DNA from 2 places in the Streptococcus lutetiensis genome. Region 1 is predicted to be linked to the other one. Evidence: predicted binding sites of a transcription regulator. Region 1 holds the regulator's gene; the other holds the start of a gene.
What was found. The regulator Rex, encoded in region 1, represses fermentation and respiration genes when NADH is low (regulators of the CRP and FNR family bind a similar motif). The targets are predictions, from matches to a motif close to TTGTGAANTANTTCACAA.

Region 1 (4,692 bases):
TCTTGATAGCAATCAATATGCTGATATTAAAGACTATGAACTTGAATTAGAAGTTGAAAATGCTGAAAAAGGCAAAAAAGATTTTGACAACTTCTTAGCTCAGCATGACATTGACTTCAAGTATGCTAAAAGCAAAGTTGCTCGCTTTAGCGCAACCCTTAAGCGAAATTAAAGACGCTTTTTCCTTAGAAAATGCTGAATTATTTCAGTTTTTTTGGTAAAATATAAGTATTAATTTTAAAGGAGTTTATTTATATCATGGCAGAACATTACGCCGACAAACAATTCAAGCTTTTTTCTCTTTCTTCTAACGTAGAGATTGCACAAAAAATTGCGGACGAAGTTGGAGTCCCTCTTGGAAAAGTGTCAACACGCAAGTTTTCAGACGGCGAAATCATGATTAACATCGAAGAAACAGTTCGTGGTAATGATATCTACATCATCCAATCAACTAGCTACCCTGTTAATGACAACCTTTGGGAACTCTTGATTATGGTAGACGCTTGTAAACGTGCCAGCGCCAATACTGTCAATGTCGTTATCCCTTACTTCGGATACTCACGTCAAGACCGTATCGCTGCATCACGTGAACCAATCACAGCTAAACTTGTAGCAAACATGCTTGTTAAAGCTGGAGTTGACCGTCTTTTGACTCTTGACCTTCACGCTGTTCAAGTACAAGGTTTCTTTGATGTACCAGTTGATAACCTCTTTACTGTTCCATTGTTTGCTAAATACTACTGCGACCTTGGTTTGAAAGGTGAAGACGTTGTTGTTGTCAGCCCTAAAAACTCTGGTATCAAACGTGCTCGTAGCTTGGCTCAAACTCTTGATTCACCAATCGCTATCATCGACTACGCTGAAGATGATGCACAACGTGAAGAAGGCTACATTATCGGTGATGTTGCTGGTAAAAAAGCAATCCTTATCGATGACATTTTGAACACTGGTAAAACATTTGCTGAAGCAGCTAAAATCGTTGAGCGCGATGGTGCTACTGAAATTTATGCCGTTGCTAGCCACGGTCTATTTGCTGGAGCTGCTGCAGAAAGCCTTGATGCTGCTCCTATTAAAGAAATCTTAGTAACAGACTCAGTTGCTACTCATGAACGCTTGCCTAAGAATATCAAATACCTTTCAGCAAGCAAATTGATTGCTGACGCGATTATTCGTATCCACGAAAAAACTCCGCTCAGCCCATTATTCTCATATAACGCTAAAAAGGATTAATTTACTATATGATCTATCTTGATAATGCTGCAACTACCCCTCTCACACCATCTGTTATTGATGCAATGACAGAAATCATGGTTAACGATTTTGGTAACCCATCAAGTATTCATGGGATTGGACGTCACGCTAACCAGCGTTTGCGTTCTTACCGCCAGACCATTGCCTCAGCTTTAAAAACTGACCCACGCCGCATTATCTTTACATCTGGTGCTACTGAAAGCAACAACACTGCCATCAAAGGCTATGCTCTTGCTAACCAAGAAAAAGGTAAACACATCATTACCACTTCTATCGAACACCACTCTGTTCTTCATACAATGGAGTATTTGGAAAAACGTTTTGGTTTTGAAGTCACTTACCTAAAACCTGAAGATGGTCATATTTCTGCTAAACAAGTAGCTGACGCTCTTCGTGATGATACGATTTTAGTCAGCACAATGTTTGCAAACAACGAAACAGGTGACCTTCTTCCTGTTAAAGAAATTGGCGAACTTCTTTCAAACCATCAAGCTGCTTTCCACGTTGATGCTGTTCAAGCAATCGGAAAAATTGATGTTTATCCTGAAGAGATTAAAGCTGACTTTCTTTCAGCTTCTGCTCATAAATTCCATGGACCAAAAGGTGTTGGTATCCTTTACTCAACACCACAACACTTTGACAATTTGCTCCATGGTGGGGAACAAGAAGAAAAACGCAGAGCTAGCACTGAAAATATGATTGGTATTGCTGGTATGGCAAAAGCCTTATCAGACACTGTTACTAACAAAGATGTTAATTACAAACACGTCAAAGAATTACGTCAATCCTTCCTTGATGCTATTTCTGGCTTAGACTATTACATCAACGGTAGCCAAAACAAAATGCCTCACGTGCTCAACATTGGTTTTCCAAATCAAAATAACGGTATTCTCCTAACTCATCTTGATTTAGCTGGTATCGCTGTTTCAACTGGTTCTGCATGTACCGCCGGTACTGTTGATCCAAGTCACGTCTTGGCAAGTCTATATGGTGAAGATTCACCACGTTTGGCAGAATCAATCCGCGTTAGCTTCTCAGAACTTAACACTATCGAAGAAGTTCAAGAACTCGCTAAAAAATTAATAGAAATTGTAGGAAAATAGGATGGCATTTGAAAAAGAAATCACTTTAAAAGACTGTCTTTACAGCTATGCTATTAGCGATAATATTAAAAAATATACACTTCGTGACACAACCTTTACGCAAAACCGTATCGGTAATTACGAATTAACGCGTTTATTGGAAAACGTCCCTAATTCAGGTGATGGATTCCCACTAAAAATCACTATCAACAAAGATTTGACAGGTTTCAAATTAAGTATCACTGACAGATCAGGGCTTCGTTTCGTTAATATCTTCAAATCTGAAGATAATAAAATCCTCCAAGAAAAATTCTATTTCTTGATGGACAGCCTCGTTGAACGTGATATTTTCACTAAAAAAAAGCTTAATCAATAAAAACAACTCCAAAGCTACTTCTTATTAGCTTTGGAGTTGTTTTTTTACTCTATTTTGTAAAATTTGTTTTTGTTTTCACAAAGTTTTTGTTACAATAGATGTAACAAGTAAAAGGGAGATGGTATTGTGACTACTGAGAAATCTATTCCTAAAGCAACGGCTAAGCGACTTTCGCTGTATTATCGCATTTTTAAACGTTTTAATACAGATAATGTCGAAAAAGCAAGTTCAAAACAAATTGCAGATGCTATAGGAATCGATTCTGCAACTGTTCGCCGAGATTTTTCCTATTTTGGTGAGCTAGGAAGACGTGGTATCGGCTATGACGTCAAAAAATTAATGAATTTCTTTGCTGATATTCTAAATGACCATTCAACAACAAATGTTTTATTGGTCGGATGTGGTAATATCGGTCGAGCATTACTTCACTACCGTTTCCATGATCGTAACAAAATGCAAATTGCTATGGCTTTTGATACAGACGATAATGAAATTGTTGGATATCAAACATCAGATGGTATTCCAGTTTATGGTATCTCATCACTTAAGGAGCACGCACAAGAAGCTGGTATTGAAACTGCTATCTTAACGGTTCCAAGTACAAAAGCTCAAGAAGTTGCTGATATCTTGGTTGAAGCTGGTATCCGTGGTATTTTAAGTTTCTCTCCCGTTCATTTAAATGTTCCAAAAGGTGTCATTGTCCAATACGTTGACTTAACGAGTGAATTACAGACACTTCTTTATTTCATGAGTCAATCAAACCAATAATCAATTAAAATCCAACTGTTTTTTGCTTAGCTGAGTTTATTTAGTATTAGAATACTTTTTCTTGCCTGAAAGTCTTCCTTTCAGGCTTTTTTAGTTTTACAGTACATCTGTTTCTTCCCTAAAACTATAATATTGGTATTTGCCTACTATGATATGATCGAGACAAACGATGCCAATATCATCACAAGCTCGTTTCATTTTCTCGGTAAAAAGAAAATCATTTTCACTTGGGGCTGGTAAACCTGACGGGTGATTGTGAACAATAATCAATGAAGTTGCCATAGTTTTACAAGCATAATACAAAATCTCACGAGGCTCTGCGATTGACCGACGAACCGAACCAATAAAAATCGTCCGTTGTTCGATAATTCGATTTTGAGTATCCAAATAAATTGCCACCAAATGCTCCTGCTTTTGGTCGCTCAACTCTAACATCATCTTTCTAGCCAAGCGTTCACTACTCATGATGCGTTCTTTTTGGACATATTCTGCTTTGCTAATGCGCTTTGCCAGTTCAATCATTGCTTTAATTTCAATAGATTTGACATAGCCAACTCCTTTAATTTTTTGCAATTCTTGTAAGGATAAATGCTGAAAGTCAGCAAGTGTATCGATGTGTTTTAAAATATCATTAGCTACTTCTAAAACTGGTCTTGTCTTGGTACCTGTTCGTAATAAAATGGACAATAATTCTTGATTGCTTAATTGCTCGGCACCTAAATCTCTCAAACGTTCGCGTGGCAACATAGCATCTGCTTTCATTTCTATTGCATACATAAAAATACCTCCACTTATTTATTCGTAAGTTAGAGGTATTTTTTTCTTTATTTCACTATTCTAAACGATTTTCTTGGCGTTTAGCGACACTATCCTTGATAATCTGATAAAGACTAGCTGCTAAAGGTACAGCTACTAGCATTCCTAAAATGCCCCAAAGCGCTGCGCCAATGGTAATAGCCATCAATACCCACATACCAGGTAAGCCGATTGAACCACCAACCACGCGCGGGTAGATAAGATTTCCTTCAAATTGCTGAAGAACGACAAGGTAAATTACAAAGAAAATAGCTTGAGAGACTGACTGAGTTGTGATCAGAATAAATCCAATCGTCAAACCAATGTAAGCTCCCACCACTGGGATTAAAGCTGTGAAGGCCACCAGAATCCCGATTGTTGCTGCATAAGGCAAATGCAACAAAAGCATACCTCCAGCTG
Region 2 (4,692 bases), 550 kb from region 1:
CCTTCAACGACACGGTCAACAGACAAGCAACCTTCACCATCAGCAAGAGCAGCGTCTTGAACTGAGTGAGCAACAACTTTTGGATTGTACATAACTTCTTGCAAGCTGTAAGCTTCTTTTGGTGGGTTACCATCTTTGTCTTCCATATTTGGAACAAGAACAGCAATGATTCGTTTTGAAACGTTCAATTGAGGTGCTGCAAGTCCGACACCGCCGCGTAAGCCCATTTTTTCAGCAGTTACAGGATCTTGTGAATTTTTCAAGAACTGCATCATTTTTTCACCCAAAATGATTTCTTCATCAGATAAAGGGAATGTGACGTCGTCACAAACTTGACGCAAAGTTGGGTGACCTTCGCGAATAATATCATTCATATTGATTAAATGACTTGGTTTTGCTAGTTTTTCAATAACTGACATAGTTTCTCCTCTAATTATTCTATATAACACTATAGCATAAAAATGCTTAACGAGAAAGCTATTGGCTTAGTTAGTAATCTTCAAGTTGATAAGTTTCTTCATATCTTTGATATAATAATAGGGGCGACGTTTTTCGATGATTCCTGAATCGATGAATTCGTGAATCACGCGAAGTAAGTGACGATAGCTGACGCTAAATGAATCAGCAAGACTGGTTAATTCTAATTTGAAGACGCCTTTGTCTTCAATCGCCAAGATGTGAGTGGCTAGACGTTCTTTAAGTGTGTAATTCAAATTGGTAGAAGCGCGAATATTTTGCTCATAAAGTGATTGAGCGAGCCCTCTACTGAGATTTAGAAGCAAATCATTATCCGCTAATAATTCCTCGCGAATCCCAGTTAAAGGGAGTTGGATGACTAAGGTATCCTCAAGAGCAACAACTGAAGACACAATTGGCTGATCAGTTAATAATTCAATATCTCCGATAAGTGTTGTTTTTTCTTTGATATCTAAAATATGCTCTTTTCCGTTAAATAAGCGACGAACAATTTTTAATTTTCCCTTTGCAAAATAAGAGAGTGCTGTTAAGGCTTCTCCTTGGTGACAAATCGCATCTCCAGCAACTAGTTCACGGACTTGCAATTTATCAAAATAATGTCTAGGAAAGATTTTTTCAAGCTGATAGTCTTGGATATATTTTTCTAAAGACACACAGACCTCCTTTGTTGTGACAAAAGTCATATTTTTATGCGCTAACTTTGATTATACTGGAAATGATGAAAAAAACAAGTAAGGAGTTTCTATGAAAACATTTTTGGAGAAATTTAGTCTCCTATCTCTATCTTTGATGCTGGTCTCGACGTTATCTCCGTCGACAGCATTACCCCAAATGATTACAACATTTCATCAACAAGGATACGCTGCTAGTCAGGTGGAATTTCTATTTTCACTATCATCTTTTGCGATTCTTGCCATGTTGTTACTAAATCCAATTATCGAACGTCTAATCTCTGAACGTCTCAGTATCATCTTAGGTCTTCTTTTGATTGCCTTTGGTGGTAGCATGCCAGTCGTTTTTCAGACTTATTCATTAGTTTTTGTATCACGTATTTTGCTTGGTATCGGAATTGGTTTGATTAATTCTCGTGCCATCAGTATTATCAGTGAGACTTATGCTGGACGTGAACAAGCTCAGATGCTTGGGCTTCGTGGTTCCTTTGAAATTATTGGTAATGCTTTATTGACCATGATTGTTGGTTTCATTGTTGTTATTGGTTGGTCATGGACATTCAGTGTTTACTTATTTGCTTTGCCGATTCTTGCTGTTTACCTTGTTTTTGCACCAAAACCTAAGGTTGAAGTGGCAGAAGTCCAACAAGATGAGGCTCGTGCTAAATTTAAAAAAGAAGATATCTTGTATATCGTCGGACTATCTTTATTGGCAGGTTTTGTTATTAATATCAATAGTGCTAACAGTTTACGCATTCCAGTTATTGTTGACCAATTACATCTTGGAAGTCCTCGTCAAGCAAGCTTAATCTTGAGTGGTATGATGCTTATGGGAATTCTTTCAGGAATTTGTTTTGAAGGTTTGCTTGGACGCTTTAGTAAAAACTTGATTACTATCTCAATGATTCCATTTGCTCTTGGACTATTTATGGTAGGTTTTGCTAATAATCTTTGGGTGATGCTAATCGGTGCAATGCTGTCAGGTTTCTGGTACAGTATTGTAGTTACCTGCGTCTTTAGTGATGTTTCAACTAACGTTTCACCGCAATTAATTGGAAATGCGACTACGCTTATCTTGATTTTCTGTAATCTTGGTGGGGCAAGCGCAGCAATTGTTTTGAACCTCTTCTCAAAATTTAGCCCACAACCAGGCTTTGCCTTTGTTATTTACGCTATTATCAGCTTGGTTATTTGCCTAGGTTTGATTATTAAAACACGTTTTTCAAAGAAAAATTAATTTGTGTTAAAGTCACGTTAAATTAAGGGAAAACCTTTGACAAAAGTAGAAACAATCTGCTACAATAAGGACTGTCGTAAGACAAGTAACTTCTTCTTGGTCGTAGGATCCGCCAAAAACCTACCACTCGGATGAAGCAATATAAAGGAGAAAAATTATGGCAATCTCAAAAGAGAAAAAAAATGAAATCATCGCTCAATACGCACGTCACGAAGGTGACACAGGTTCAGTTGAAGTTCAAGTAGCTGTTCTTACTTGGGAAATCAACCACCTTAACGAACACATTAAACAACACAAAAAAGACCACGCTACTTACCGTGGATTGATGAAAAAAATCGGTCACCGTCGTAACTTGTTGGCATACCTTCGCCGCACAGACGTTAACCGTTACCGCGAATTGATCGCATCGCTTGGTCTTCGTCGTTAATCTGACGTTCGGTCGAGCAAAAGCTTCTTGGTTTTTCCAAGGAGCTTTTTTTGTATATTCAGCTGCTTATTTTGAAAGATATTGAAGGATCAATTTTTAATGAAAATGAGTTTTTACAGAATATGAAAATGTCAAAAGTGGCAAAAGTATTAGTGTAAAAGGAAAAGTTAGGTATATAAATGTATCCCCTTACATTGGCTTTAAAATAAAAATGAAAAAGCTTACAAATAATACTTGACCTTTTTTTGAAAAAGGGTTAATATAGTTGGTGAAGAATATCACAATAATATGATGATTAAAGAATTTAACTGTTGATTTTGTGTAGTTTATATAGTGAAGAGAACCTCAAGTAATAATATTGAGTTTTGAAATTCCAGACTATACGGTCTTGTTTTTATTTTAGTATCAATCATTAATATAGTTCTTCTCAAAAAATGAGGCACTTATTTTTAAGGGTACTTATAAGGAGGTTTTCTTAATGGCTAAAGCAACAAATGCAGATGTAAAGAATAACGAGTTGATCGCAGAAGAATTGGCTCAACAGTACACTGGAGCTCTTGTCGAAAAAGCTCTTGAAGCTGAACGTGTTTATGCAACTTATTCACAAGAACAAGTTGATAACATTGTCGCAGCGATGGCTCTTGCAGGTTCAGAAGCTTCGCTTGAATTAGCAAAAGAAGCTCATACAGAAACTGGTCGTGGTGTCGTTGAAGATAAAGATATTAAGAACCACTTCGCTACTGAGTATGTTTATGAACGTATTAAAAATGAAAAAACAGTAGGTATCATTGGGGAAGATAAGGTTTCAGGAAGTATCCAAATCGCAGCACCTCTTGGTGTTTTGGCTGGTATTGTTCCAACAACAAACCCAACTTCAACAACAATGTTCAAGATTTTGGTGGCTCTTAAAACACGTAATGCGATTGTCTTTGCCTTCCACCCACAAGCGCAAAACTGTTCAGCACATGCTGCACAAATTCTTTATGATGCAGCGATTAAAGCCGGTGCTCCAGAAAACATTGTTCAATGGATTGAAACACCATCTCTTGCAAATACATCAGCGCTTATCCAAAATCCGAAGATTGCTTCTATTTTGGCAACTGGTGGACCTGGTATGGTAAATGCCGCTCTTAAATCAGGTAACCCATCAATGGGTGTTGGTGCTGGTAATGGTGCTATCTACGTTGATGCAACAGCACACGTTGATCGCGCTGTTGAAGACTTGTTGTTATCAAAACGTTTTGATAATGGTATGATTTGTGCCACTGAAAACTCTGCAGTTGTTGAAGCACCGATTTATGACGAATGGCTTCAAAAAATGCAAGATAAAGGTGCCTACCTTGTGCCTGAGAAGGACTATAAAAAACTCGAAGATTTTGTCTTTAATGACAGACACGGTGTTAATGGTCCAGTTGCTGGTATGCCAGCTCGCTGGATTTGTGAACAAGCCGGTGTGAAATTGCCAGAAGGAAAAGATGTTCTCTTGTTTGAACTTGATAAAAAAAATATCGGTGAAAAACTATCTTCTGAAAAACTTTCTCCACTCCTTTCGGTTTACAAAGCTAAAGATCGTGCTGAAGGTGTTGAAATTGTTGAAGCACTTCTTGACTATCAAGGTGCAGGACACAATGCTGGTATTCAAATAGGTTCTCAGGCAGACCCATTTGTTGCTGAATATGGCGACGCTGTGAAAGCATCACGTGTCTTGGTTAACCAACCAGATTCAGTCGGAGGTATCGGTGATATTTACACAGATGCACTTAAAGCTAGCTTAACACTTGGAACAGGATCATGGGGGAAAAATTCATTGTCACACAATCTTTCAACTGGCGATCTCTTAAATGTTAAGACAGTTGCCAAACGTCGCAACCGTCCTCAAT

Region 2: adhE (bifunctional acetaldehyde-CoA/alcohol dehydrogenase) is a predicted target of Rex. The motif match lies at 3,079-3,096, and genes of this name have one in related genera.

Annotation. Positions count from the first base shown of each region.
Region 1 covers NZ_LS483403.1:768,511-773,202, reverse strand. Annotated here, with positions in the region: gene DQN23_RS04000 (CYTH domain-containing protein) at 1-172, shown strand, start outside; gene DQN23_RS03995 (ribose-phosphate diphosphokinase) at 259-1,230, shown strand; gene DQN23_RS03990 (cysteine desulfurase family protein) at 1,239-2,354, shown strand; gene DQN23_RS03985 (DUF1831 domain-containing protein) at 2,356-2,709, shown strand; gene DQN23_RS03980 (redox-sensing transcriptional repressor Rex) at 2,836-3,477, shown strand; gene radC (RadC family protein) at 3,574-4,254, opposite strand; gene DQN23_RS03970 (AI-2E family transporter) at 4,310-4,692, opposite strand, start outside.
Region 2 covers NZ_LS483403.1:219,945-224,636, forward strand. Annotated here, with positions in the region: gene def (peptide deformylase) at 1-419, opposite strand, end outside; gene DQN23_RS01290 (Crp/Fnr family transcriptional regulator) at 486-1,160, opposite strand; gene DQN23_RS01295 (MFS transporter) at 1,222-2,385, shown strand; gene rpsO (30S ribosomal protein S15) at 2,543-2,812, shown strand; gene adhE (bifunctional acetaldehyde-CoA/alcohol dehydrogenase) at 3,291-4,692, shown strand, end outside.